Regions from separate parts of the Dietzia sp. B44 genome, predicted to be linked through region 2. Evidence: riboswitches for the same ligand, from Rfam matches in the RefSeq annotation. Region 2 holds a riboswitch; the other holds the start of a gene.

Region 1 (3,526 bases), on a different contig from region 2:
CCTGGGCTCGTGGCGCGGAACGGGCTCGTGGCGCGGAACGGTGACGGGAGGCGGGACGACGCCGAGGGGCGGCTCGGAGCCGGTGTCGCCGCATCGCCCGCGCCACCGCCACGGTCGTGGACGACCGTCGCCATATCAGCCACCGAAGGCGTCGGGGTGGAGCTCGCGGGCGATCGTCTCCACCGAGGTCGCCATCCGCGAACTCTCGAAGAAGTCGGCCAGGGGGACCACCACGATGCGGTCGTCGCGGATCGCCGGCGTGGTGGCCATGATGGGCTGGTTGCGCAGGTACTCGATCTTGTCCTCGGCGCTGGTGGCCCCGTAGTCGAGCACGACGATCGCCTCCGGTCGGCGTTCGCCGAGGATCTCCCACGTGGTCTTGAGGTAGGGCCGGTCGCCCTCGATGAAGATGTTGTCGGCTCCCGCGTACTCGCCGATCAGCTGGCCGATGCCGACGCCGCCGATCGTCAGGGGCTCCGCCTCACCGCTGTCGTAGAAGAACGTCGGGGTCCCCGTCACCCCGGCCTCGTCCAGGGTGGCGCGGACCGACTCGATCCGGTCGACGATGCGGTCGGTGAGCTGCTGCGCACCCTCCTCGACGCCGAGGACCCGGCCCAGCTGGGAGAAGTCGGTCTCGAGCATGGAGACGTCCGGGAACCCGTCGCCGCAGTACTCGGAGAACAGGAAGGTGTCGATGCCCGCCGCGTCGAGCGCGTCCCGGCTCCGGCCCTCCTTCTCGTCGAACGCGCTGCGCATGCCGGCCACCACGAGGTCGGGTTCCAGATCGACGATCTGCTCCCAGCTGGGATACTCCTCGGCCAACCCGGGAATCGCCTCGAGTTCCTCGGCGACCTCCGGCAGGACGTCCTCGCGATCGGCATAGCCCCGGCCGACGATCCGATCCCCCGCACCCATCTGGATGAGGGTCTCCGTGACGTGGGCGTTCATCGTGATGATGCGCTCGGGCGGGGCGTCGAACGTGGACTCACGCTCGCAGTTGGTGATGGTCACCGGCTCGGCGAACGCCTCATTCGAGGTGGCGCTCTCCTGAGCCTCGCCGCGGGAGCAGCCCGCGACGACGACACCCGTGACGAGCAGCGCGGCGAGCGCCGTGGTGGACCTGGACTGGCGACGGAACATGATCAGACCTCGGATCGTGTCGTGTGCCCACGAACACACGAGACCCGCAGGTGGGCGACCGTCGACACCGGCCGCCGACCGTGCAGGACTCCGGATCGCAGACCGCGGCGATGGACAGAGTCGCGTACCTCCGGGCAGGTAATCGGGCTCGTCGTCACCGAGGTGACGGCACACCGTTGCGGGTCAGCGCCGGATTCTCACCGGTCTTCCCCTGCGTATCCGGAGATCAGCAAGTCGTGGTGACAGTATGCACATCCGCCGCGACGGCCGCGGGGGCACCTCCCCGGAACTGTGCGCACCGGGGAGGGGTCTACTCGTCGTACCCCAGGGAGAACGCCGCCTCGAGGTCGTGCTTGGACAGCGCGCGGAACGCGATGTGCGTCTCGGTGTCGACCACGCCCGGGACCTTGTTCAGGCGGTCGGAGACGATGTCGGCCACCTCCTCGTTGCGGCGGGCCCGCACGAGCACGATGAGGTCGATGGTGCCCGTCACCGAGTACACCTCGGAGACCCCGTCGATCTCGGCGATCGCCTCGGCGACCTCGGGGATGCGCGCCGTCTCGGCGTGGACGAAGACGATGGCGGTGATCATGGCCTGAAGGGTAGTCCAGTCGCGCGGCCCCGGTTCAGCGCATGTTCTCCGGCGTCCAGTACGCGCGCATCGAACGGATCTTGCCCTGCTCGTCGTGGGTCATGAGGTCCCACACGTTGATGGTGGCCTTGGAGTCGGCGTCGAAGTGGGTGGTGATCTCGAAGTTGAACAGCAGGTCGTCGCCACACACGCGCGCCTCGAGCACCTCGCCCTCGATCTTCAGCGCCACCACGGACGAGTAGAACTCGCGGATGGCCGCCTTGCCCTCGTGGACGGTGCCGTTGCCGACGGGGTCCTCGACCGTGGCGTTCTCGGCGTAGAGGTCCAGGACCGCCTCGAGGTCGCCGGCGACCAGCGCGGCGATGTAGGAGTCGGCGGTGGCACGGATCTGCTCGGGGGAGGCACTCACGGCGGTGGCCCTTTCGGTATGACGACGAGACACCTCGAGCCTAGAACGTGTTCTCGATCAGAGCGTTCGTACGCCGCAATCGATAAAGAATATGTGACTTGCGCCACATTGGTAGCGGGCCTACGCTCCGTTCACCAGACATCAGGACGTCCATCCGGCCCGGGAACGGGGTACGCCATGTCCACACGGAACGTCTCGGCCAGGAGCTCGGACGAGGAGTCCTTCCACACCGGCAGGGTGGTGATCATCTCCCTGGTCGCCGCGCTCGGCGGGTTCCTCTTCGGCTTCGACACCGCCGTCATCAACGGCGCGGTGGACGCCGTCCAGGAGACCTTCGGCATGAACGCCGGTCTCACCGGGTTCGTCGTCTCCTCGGCCCTGCTCGGCTGTATCGCCGGCGCGTATCTCGCGGGCCGCCTCGCCGACCGCTGGGGGCGCACCCGCGTCATGGTCCTGGCCTCGGCGCTGTTCACCGTCAGTGCGATCGGCTCCGGGCTCGCGTTCGGCCCGTGGGACCTCATCCTGTGGCGGGTGGTCGGTGGCCTGGGCGTCGGCGCGGCCTCGGTCATCGCGCCGGCGTACATCGCCGAGGTGGCCCCGCCCTCGATACGCGGCCGCCTCGGGTCACTCCAGCAGCTCGCGATCGTCTCCGGCATCTTCGTGGCCCTGCTCTCCGACGCCTGGCTGGCAGCCGTGGCCGGTGGCGCGATCGAGGAGCTGTGGCTGGGGATCCAGGCCTGGCGCTGGATGTTCCTCACCGAGCTGGTCCCCGCGATCACCTACGGCGTACTGGCGCTCATGATCCCGGAATCCCCCCGCTACCTGCTGGCCAAGGGGCTGGTCGGCGAGGCGAGGGACGTCCTGCGCACCATCCAGTCCAGCGGCGTCGACAACCGGATCAAGGAGATCCGTGCGACGGTCCGCGAGGACAGGAAGCGGTCGTGGCAGGACATGCTCACCCCGAGCGGCAGGAACCTCCTGCCGATCGTGTGGATCGGCATCGTGCTGTCCGTCTTCCAGCAGGCCGTGGGCATCAACGTGATCTTCTACTACTCCACGTCCCTCTGGCAGTCGGTCGGCTTCACCGAGGCGGACGCGCTCACCCAGACCGTCATCACCTCGGTCACGAACATCGTCGTGACGATCGTGGCCATCGCGCTGATCGACAAGATCGGGCGTCGCAGGCTGCTCATGACCGGTTCGGTCGGCATGACCGTCTCGCTCGCGGTGATGGCCCTGATGTTCAGCACCGCCACGATGGGTCCGGGGCCCGACGGCGAACTCGCTCCCCAACTCGGCGACACCCAGGGGCTCGTCGCGCTGATCGCCGCCAACGGTTTCGTCGTGTTCTTCGGGATGTCCTGGGGCCCGGCGGTGTGGGTGCT
Region 2 (8,582 bases):
GGTGCTCATCGAGACCACCGACATCATCTTTGCCGTCGACTCCATCCCCGCCATCTTCGCCGTCACCGACGAGGTGTTCCTGGTCTTCACCGCCAACGCCTTTGCCATCCTGGGCCTGCGAGCGATGTACTTCCTGCTGGCCGACCTCATCCACCGCTTCGTCTACCTCAAGATCGGGCTGGCGCTGATCCTGATCTGGGTGGGCATCAAGATGATGCTCAAGATCGACGTGTTCTACATCCCCACCGCCATCTCCCTCGCGGTCATCACGGCAGTCCTCACCGTCTCGGTTGTCGCCAGCCTGCGCGCCACCAGGGGCCAGGAACGTCAGGGGCTGCCCACGCCGGCCGACCCCCCCTTCAGGGTCGCCACCGCCGAGGAGGACGCCGCCCTCGACCCCCTCTGGCGGGCCCGGAGTGAAGCCTCCGCCGATGAATTCGAGAAGTCGTGACCGGCCGAGTTGTGCGGACTCGTGCTGCAGCTCGAGGCCAGCTGGCGATAGCATTCGAGACGGTCTCGGCGTGTCTGTTGCGAGAACCAGTCAGTCACCTCGAAAGTGCATGGGAGACCACATGCCCGAAGACCGTTCCACCGGAACTTCCTACCGCAACGGTGCCGGGACCACCTCGCTGGTCGCCGGCATCATTGCCGCGCTGGCCTCCCTGGTGCCCTTCATCGGCGGTGCGATCACCATCGCCGCCGCAGTGGTCGCCCTCGCCAGTGGATGGGTCGGTCTGAAACGAGTGGACCAAAGCGAGGCGTCGAACCACCGTGAGGCCGTCATAGGCATCGGTCTGGGACTGGCAGCACTGTTCGTGGCGTTCCTCGTCTTTGCCGCGACCAACAGCGCATAAGGGTCCACCTGACCAGGTCGATCACGCGCTATCCGGGAGATCCGCGTGGGGAAGTGCCACACGGGGAACGCCCTCCGGGGTGCGGTCTCGCGCCGATCGGCAGAGGTGCGTCGGAGACACGGCCGCACGTGCGGTGCACTCCCCATCCCGCCTAGTCGTTGCCGGACCGGGCTAGACCCGGACCCGGCTCCAGCCCGCCGTCTCCTCCGCCGCGCGATGGGTTTGTTCGAGGAACCTCAGCACCACGGCGTCGGGATCCGCCGCCTGTCGCACGAGGTGGTACGGCAGCACGTACTCACCCAGCTCGGCGCTCCAGTACGCGGGGGCCTCGACCGCCGGATGGGTGTCGTACCCCTCGGGGTGGGGATAGGCGTACGCGTAGAAGATGCCCTCCTCCGCACCACCCGGCCAGTACCCCGCGCTCGACACCTCGTCGCTGTAGGCCTCGTGCATGACCCGGTCCGGGCAGTTCGGGACGCCACCGGGATGCTCGGGGGCGGAGCGTCCGGAGAACCGGGTGACGGCCAGATCGAACGCACCCCAGAAAAAGTGGACGGGCGAGGACTTCCCACGGAACCCACCGCGGAACGTCGACAGGACGCCGTGCGCGCTGACCAGCGACCTCCAGAAACGGGCCACGGCGTCAGCGTCGTACGACGCGTGCGTGGTGTCCTCGGCGAACGGGATCACCTCCGGCAGCTCGACCGGGGTCCCGACGATCGGCACGTCGAACCCGAGATCACCCAGGTGGCCGGTGTACTCGGCGTAGAAGTCGGCGACGGTCCGCGGCTCGAGCGCCATCCGGCGGGTGCTGCCGTCAGTGACGAGGAACAGCAGGTCGTGGCTGACGAAGTCGAAGCGGATCTCCAGACCGCGGTGTCCGGCGACCATCAGGGACGTGGTGAGCCCCCGCGCGTCCACGTACAGCGGGACGCCCCACCAGTGGTTGATCTCCGGCCCGAGGGCCATCCGCGTCTTGCCGACGATCTGGGTCCACAGGTGAAGTGTGTCCCTGGTGTCGATCCACGATTCCAGGGGCAGGGCCGGCCAGGGCTCGTCTCGGGTCTCCATCGGCACATGATCCCCGATCTCGGGACCGGACGGCACCCCTCTGCATCATCCGAAACCCTGCGTCACCCGAAACCCTGCGTCACCCGGGTCGACGGCCGGGGGCCCGGTGCCGTTGGACGGCGTCGTGGTTGCCGCACCGGGCACTGCAGTAGCGCCGCTTACCGTTCCGGCTGGTGTCGACGAACACCTCGGGACACCCCGATCGGAGACAGGCCCCCAGACGGCCGCCCTCCGACTCGACCGCGAAGATCGCCAGACCGCCTGCGGTGATGGCCCGGACGCGCTCCACCACGTCGTCACCGTCGGCCGCGAAGTGCAGGTGGGGCTTGTGCCCGTCGTGCGTGCTCAGGGACGGCCTCGACGCGGCCGAGTCCAGCAGCTCGTTGATCGCGTCGCACGTGGAGTCCACGTCCGGCGCCGAGAAGGGTGCCCTCAACCACAATGCCCACTCCTGTAGGCGGGTCGACCTCGCGTCGTCGAGATCGGGCCTGCGGACGCCGTGGGCGCGAAGCACGCCGACGGCCATATCGGTGTCCCACTCCCGGGCGCCGAGTGAGGCAAGTTCCGCCGCGAGAGTCGGGCCGACCATATTGCCATGGTTGAACTGCACTGACCCATTGCACCACAGTCAGCGCATGACCACAGCAGCCTGTTCGCCCACCGACGTCGATCACGACCGCGACCACGACGCCCCCGTTCCGCAGCCTGCGGATCCGGACGCGCACCAGCACGAATGGCTGACCCGCTCCTCCCACCGCACCAGCGAGGGCACTGTGACCTACGAGTCCTGCCACTGCGGCGCGCATCGCGTCCTGCGCGCCGGCGTGCCCGTCGCCCGGGTGTAGGGAGAGGCGACGCTCAGGGCGAGGTCGAGATCGAGCGCTCCTTGACCTTGAACCAGATCGAGAAGTCCTCGGCGGCCCGACGTACGACGTCGTAGTTCGAGCCGCCGGTGAGATCGTTGAAACTGTCCCGCACGCCGTCGACTCCGGTCGACCGGGTCTCCTTGGGGATGCCGAAGCCCATCTTCCAGTCGGCGAAGCTGCGCTCGGCTGCAGGTTCCGTCAACAGGACCCGGACACGACTGTGCCTGTCATCGGCAGCGATGCGCGTCATCAACTCGTCGATCGCGGCCGGAGGGCCTTCGAGGAACTGAATGAAGCAGTTGTTCCTGAAGAGGAGGACACCGGTGATCCCGGCGGCACGATTGCGCTCCCGGGAGGTGAACAGAATGGACTCCAGATCACCCGGCAGCATCTTCCGCACCGGCACGCTCGTGTACACCAAATACTTCAGTTGTCCGCTCCCGGGCGACGTGGGGAACTCAGCGTCCAGCGACATTCAACTCTCCCTCGCTCGCATCGGAAAAGTACAGATCATTCAGGCTGGAGATCGCCTCGTCCAGGGATCCGGACTCGCCCTGCGGTCTCGACATCCTGTCGTAGCAGGTGAAACTGCCGTCAGAATTCTGATCGATGTACCCCACGAAGTTCCCGCGGAAACTACCGACGAAGAAGCTGTCTTCCACCTGGGACCATCGTATTTCTTCGTATCCTTCGATTGCCGAAGTCACTCCCACCCCTTTTCTTCCTTGACAAGGTGTTTCACCCACTGCCGTACACGTCGAGAAGAACGTGGCCCGAGCCACGTCACCGGGAGACGCTGCCGCCGCGCGCGGCCGAAACAGGGATGGGCACGCATCGACGTGTCACCCGATCCCACAGTGCTCTTCTTGCCTAAGAACTCACATCCTGCCGAAGCTATCCGTCATAGCGGCACACCGGGCCATCATGATGCGCGTCGGAAGACTGCGCCACCGATGGCATCGGTCGCGTCCGGAACACGGGCGAGTGCGATCCCGATGACGAGCGTGGTCAGACCTCTCCCGGCCGCGATACCGTCCGGCCCAGTCGGCGTGACACCGCGGCGCCCCACGGGGTGGTGAGCCGGGCCGCGGTGAGGAGGCCCTCGTCCTGCAGCACTCGGTGGACCGGGCCGCGGGTGAGCGCTCCGCCGGAGAGCACCACCGCGTCGTCCGCCCAGGCCCAGGCGAGGTCGACATCGTGCGTGGCCATGAGGATCGCGGCCCCCGCGGCGCGAAGCGACTCCAGCGCCGCGAGCAGGTCCTCACAGGAGAGCGGGTCGAGCCCGGCCGTCGGTTCGTCGAGAAGCAGGACGCGAGGCCGCATCGCCAGCGCACCCGCCAGGGCCACCCTCTTGCGCTGCCCGAAGGACAAGTGGTGGGGGACGCGGTCGGCGAGGTCGGTGATCGCCAGCGCCGCCAGGGCCTCGTCGACCCGGTGGGCCACCTCGGCGCGATCCAATCCGAGGTTCACGGGGCCGAAGGAGACGTCGGCCCGCACGGTCGTGGCGAAGATCTGGTCGTCGGGTTCCTGGAGCACCATCTGCACCGACTGCCGCAGGCGGGTGCGGTCGGCGCGGCGGTCCCGGACCCGCTCCCCGTCCAGCTCCAACTCCCCGGCCTCGAGGCGGTTCAGGCCCACGAGCAGCCGCATCAGGGTGGTCTTGCCGCTGCCGTTTCCACCGAGAAGCGCCATCTTCGCCCCGGCGGGGATCGTCAGGTCGGCGCCGTCGAGCACGGTGTGGGTGTGACCGCCGAGGGCATCGAGACGCCGGTAGGAGAACCGGGCACCGCGCAGCGCGAGGACGGTCACGTCATGACCCCCAGTATCGAGACGGACACGAGAACCAGACAGATGACGAGCACGCGGGTGGCCGAGACCGGGTCCGCCTCGGCGAGCACTGCGGTCTGGCCGCGCTCGGCGCGCATGGACATGGCGTCGTCGATCGCCCGTGCCCGCCTGACGGACAGGACGAATACCGAGGCGAACTGCGTCCCGACCGAGCTGATCGCGGCCCGGGCGGTGCGGTGTCCGAGCCTGAGGTCGTGGGAATGCCGCAGCGTGCGCGCGGAGTCGATGAGCAGGCCGATGAGCCGGTAGGTGGTGTCCACGACGTGAGCCAGCGGGGCGGGCAGTCCGGCCCGCCGGCCGGCGGCCAGGAGGTCGGCGACGGGCGTGGTGCACGCCAAGGTGATGGTGGCGGCCGTCGCGGCGATCGCCCTGCTCACCGTCCGCCAGGCGGTGTCGACCCCGGCCGGATCCACCACGAGGCGCCAGTCCACCAGGTCCAGCACGAGGGGACCGATTCCCAGGGCCAGGAACGCGACGGGGGCGAGCAACGCCGCGAGGTAGATCCTGGCGGGGACGCGGGCCAGCGCCAGGGCGCACACACAACAGACAGTCAGGATCGCCACGTGGCCCACCGGTGGCGGCACGAGCAGTGCCGCCACCAGCAGACCGCCGAAGAGCAGCAGCTTCTCGACTACCGGGAGGTCCGACCAACGGTTGTGGGACGCCGCGAGTTCGAGTGGGTTCACCTAGGGCTCGGCCGGTCAGTGCCCGGCCGGACCCGTGGCCGCCGCCGACGGGGTCGCCGCACCCGTCACGCTCTCCCGACGCTGCCTACTACGTGTCCGCAGGACGCCGAGTCCGTAACCCACGATCCCGCCGCCGATCCCGGCCTGGAGGGCGAACACCCCCGATTCGACCTCCCCCGGCAACTCGGGCAGAAGCGGCTCGAACCACGGCTCGTAGTCGGGAGAGACCTGGCTGATCGTCCCCTCGGCCTGCCCGTCCGCACCCTCGAACTCGCCGCCCGCCCCGGCGCCGTAGACCAGGGACAGCACCGCGATCGCGAACGCCACGGCGACCAGTCCCACCAACACCCACGCGCTGACGTGCTTCGTCCCGCTCATCGCACCGACTCCGTGGCCTCGACCCGATCGGCACGATCCCCGGGATCCGCGAAGGTCCCCGCGCCGGCGAGTCGCGCCCTCCGGAAGAAGCCCACCAGGTCGAGCTCGCGGGAGGCGATGCGCAGGAGCACACTGACGATCACCACGACGATCAGGGCCTCGACGATCGCCAGCGGGATCTGGGTGATGGCGAAGACGGCGAGGAACTCGGCCATCGAGTACCAGAGGCCGTGCTCGGCGCTCGGGAACGCCAGTGCGAGCTGGGCACTGGTGACGAGATACGTCACCAGGTCGGCGAGGAACGCGGCGACGAAGACCGCGCCGAGCAGCGGCACCGCGACCCGTCGACACAGGACGAACGCGCCGTAGGCGACCCACGGCCCGGCGACCCCCATGGAGAACACGTTCGCGCCGAGAGTGGTGATGCCCCCGTGCGCGAGCAGCAACGCCTGGAAGATGAGCACCACGGTGGCGACGAAGGCCATGACGGGGGGCCGGAAGATGATCGTCCCCAGGCCGGTCCCGGTGGGGTGTGAGCTGGAGCCCGTCACCGACGGGAGCTTGACGGCCGACATGACGAACGTGAACGCCCCGGCCACGCCGAGCAACACGCCCGCCTCCGGTGTCCGACGGACCGTCCTGATCACCTCGCGCGCGCCGTGGATGACGAACGGTGCCGCGACGGCCGTCCATGCCACGGCGTGCACCGAGGGGAGGAAACCCTCTGCGATATGCATATGCCTGAGACCTTTCTGCCCGTCACCTCGCGGGCACTCGTGGTGGCAGCCACGGCCGGTCTCCTGGCTCACGGGTTCCCCCGGCCCACCCCCGGAAGGGATGGACCGGATCGCCGCCGGTCCGCCTTCCCACCCACACAACGCGTGCGAGCAGTGGCACAGAGGACTGGCGACATCATCCGTTCACAGTGGCGAGGGCCGCCCCGGTCTCACACCGGGTTCCCGAGCACCGCAGCTGAGCAGATCCTAGCCCCCTCCCGAGGGCCGACTCAGTACCGCACCGATTGGGCGTCCGAGACCAGGCACATGCCCCCGACGGACTGCAGGAGAGGCCGCAGCGACCGGAGGACCTCGTCGATCCGGTCGGGGTCGACCGCCACGAGCACGAAGGTGTTGTCGAAGGTGGAGAAAGGGTCCCCACCGCGCTCACCGTGCTGTCCCCGCCCGTAGATTCCCGGGATCACGGTGCGATGGGTCAGGCCCAGCGAATCCAACGCGCCGAGGAACCTCCCGGCGACCCCGGACTCCACTACCAGTTCGATCCTTTTGACGTCTTTCATGGGATCTCCTCGCCTCAGGCGCCCAGGTACTGGGCGACGGTGTAGTAGAGCGGAATGCCGAGGACGATGTTGAACGGGAATGTCACGGCAAGGGCCATTGTGAAGTACCGGGACGGCCGCGCTTCGGGGATCGCGTAGCGCACGACGGCCGGCACCACGATGTAGGACCCGCTCGCCGCGAGCACGGCGAGCATGGTCAGGTCGCCGACCGGCAACCCGGCCAGACTGCCCAGGGCCAGCGCCATCGATGCTCCGACCAGGGGCATCACGATGCCGAACCCGATCAGGAACGGGCCCACGTCCCGGACCTCGCGGAGCTGACGGGCGACGAGCAAGCCCATCTCGAGCAGGAAGAAGGCCAGCAGCCCCTTGAACATGTCGTCGACGAACGGGGACATGGCCTCGCCGGCGTCGGCCCCCACCACGGTGCCGATCACGAGCGACCCGATCAGCAGCAGGTGCGCACCGTCGGTGAACGCCTCGTGCAGGATCGCCCGCAACGACAGGGGTGCGCCCGACACGGGAGAGGAAGCGCCGGCCCCCGCGTCACCCGCCATCTGGGCGGAACGCTGACGGGACCGTGCCCAGGTGGCCAGAAGCACCGCCATGATGATCGCGGGCGATTCCATCAGAACCAGGGCGACCGTCATGTACCCGCCGGGTTCCTCCCCACGGGCGGTCACGAACTGCGTCGCGGCGATGAAGGTCACCGCGCTGACCGACCCGTAGGTCGCGGCGATGGCGGCCGCATCGAACTCGTTCACCCTGCGCCGCAGGACCAGGAAGCCCAGCGCAGGGATCACCAGGGCCAGGAGGAGGGCGATGCCGATCACCGCCGCGGCGCGGCCGGTCAGACCGGTCTCTCGCAGAGCCTGGCCACCCTTGAACCCGATCGCCATGAGCAGGTAGAGCGACAGGAACTTGGTGACGGGGGCCGGGATCTCCAGGTTGGAGCGCACAGCGGCGACGAACAGCCCCAGGAAGAAGAACAGGATCGGCGGGTCCGTGAGGCTGCCGAGAATGCTGAGGTCCATCGAGTCTCCCCTGATCTGTCCGGAGTCCGTGCGCCGCCGAGCGGGACGAGCTGATCTCCGTCGTGGCGCGCTAGCCGCCTGTTCCGAGCGAGTAACGGGAACGACAATACATGACTTTCAAGACATGTTTTGCAACAGCCTAAATCGGTGTCGCGTGTTGTGGCGCGGCGCGCGGACCGGGCCCGCGGTGGGACGGGCTCCGTGCACGCCCACATGCGTACCGTGATTCACGTAAGGCAAAATGGCACTCGGAAGTCGTCGGTGATGGGGTGGCGTAGTGGCAGAGTGGACGTTTCTCACCAATCACGCGCACGTCCTGTTGTGCATCGCGCAGGACTCCGAGACGCGACTGCGCGACATCGCCGATGCGGTCGGGATCACCGAGCGCGCCACCCAGCGGATCGTGGCCGAACTGGAAGAGGCCGGGTACCTGCAGCGCATCCGCGACGGGCGCCGTAACCGCTACAGCCTGAACCGAGACCTGCCGCTGCGCCATCCACTCGAACGGGACCACATGGTCGGGGAGATACTCAGCGTGCTGGGGGCCC

The links. A riboswitch is a leader RNA that binds a small molecule or an ion and turns the genes downstream of it on or off. The one in region 2 is predicted to bind cobalamin.
Region 1: another riboswitch for cobalamin. It lies ahead of G6017_RS14295 (ABC transporter substrate-binding protein); the one in region 2 lies ahead of G6017_RS02655 (energy-coupling factor ABC transporter permease).

Annotation. Positions count from the first base shown of each region.
Region 1 covers NZ_JAALEF010000469.1:5-3,530, forward strand. Annotated here, with positions in the region: gene G6017_RS14295 (ABC transporter substrate-binding protein) at 136-1,140, opposite strand; cobalamin riboswitch at 1,257-1,378, opposite strand; gene G6017_RS14300 (Lrp/AsnC family transcriptional regulator) at 1,451-1,732, opposite strand; gene G6017_RS14305 (SgcJ/EcaC family oxidoreductase) at 1,767-2,141, opposite strand; partial or broken gene G6017_RS14310 (sugar porter family MFS transporter) at 2,319-3,526, shown strand, end outside.
Region 2 covers NZ_JAALEF010000060.1:6,234-14,815, forward strand. Annotated here, with positions in the region: gene G6017_RS02605 (TerC family protein) at 1-451, shown strand, start outside; gene G6017_RS02610 (hypothetical protein) at 573-854, shown strand; gene G6017_RS02615 (DUF5996 family protein) at 1,026-1,925, opposite strand; gene G6017_RS02620 (CGNR zinc finger domain-containing protein) at 2,005-2,535, opposite strand; gene G6017_RS02625 (hypothetical protein) at 2,561-2,770, shown strand; gene G6017_RS02630 (BLUF domain-containing protein) at 2,784-3,266, opposite strand; gene G6017_RS02635 (hypothetical protein) at 3,250-3,453, opposite strand; gene G6017_RS02640 (energy-coupling factor ABC transporter ATP-binding protein) at 3,800-4,600, opposite strand; gene cbiQ (cobalt ECF transporter T component CbiQ) at 4,597-5,325, opposite strand; gene cbiN (cobalt ECF transporter S component CbiN) at 5,341-5,703, opposite strand; gene G6017_RS02655 (energy-coupling factor ABC transporter permease) at 5,700-6,440, opposite strand; cobalamin riboswitch at 6,477-6,689, opposite strand; gene G6017_RS02660 (P-II family nitrogen regulator) at 6,710-7,000, opposite strand; gene G6017_RS02665 (sodium-dependent bicarbonate transport family permease) at 7,015-8,034, opposite strand; gene G6017_RS02670 (helix-turn-helix transcriptional regulator) at 8,312-8,582, shown strand, end outside.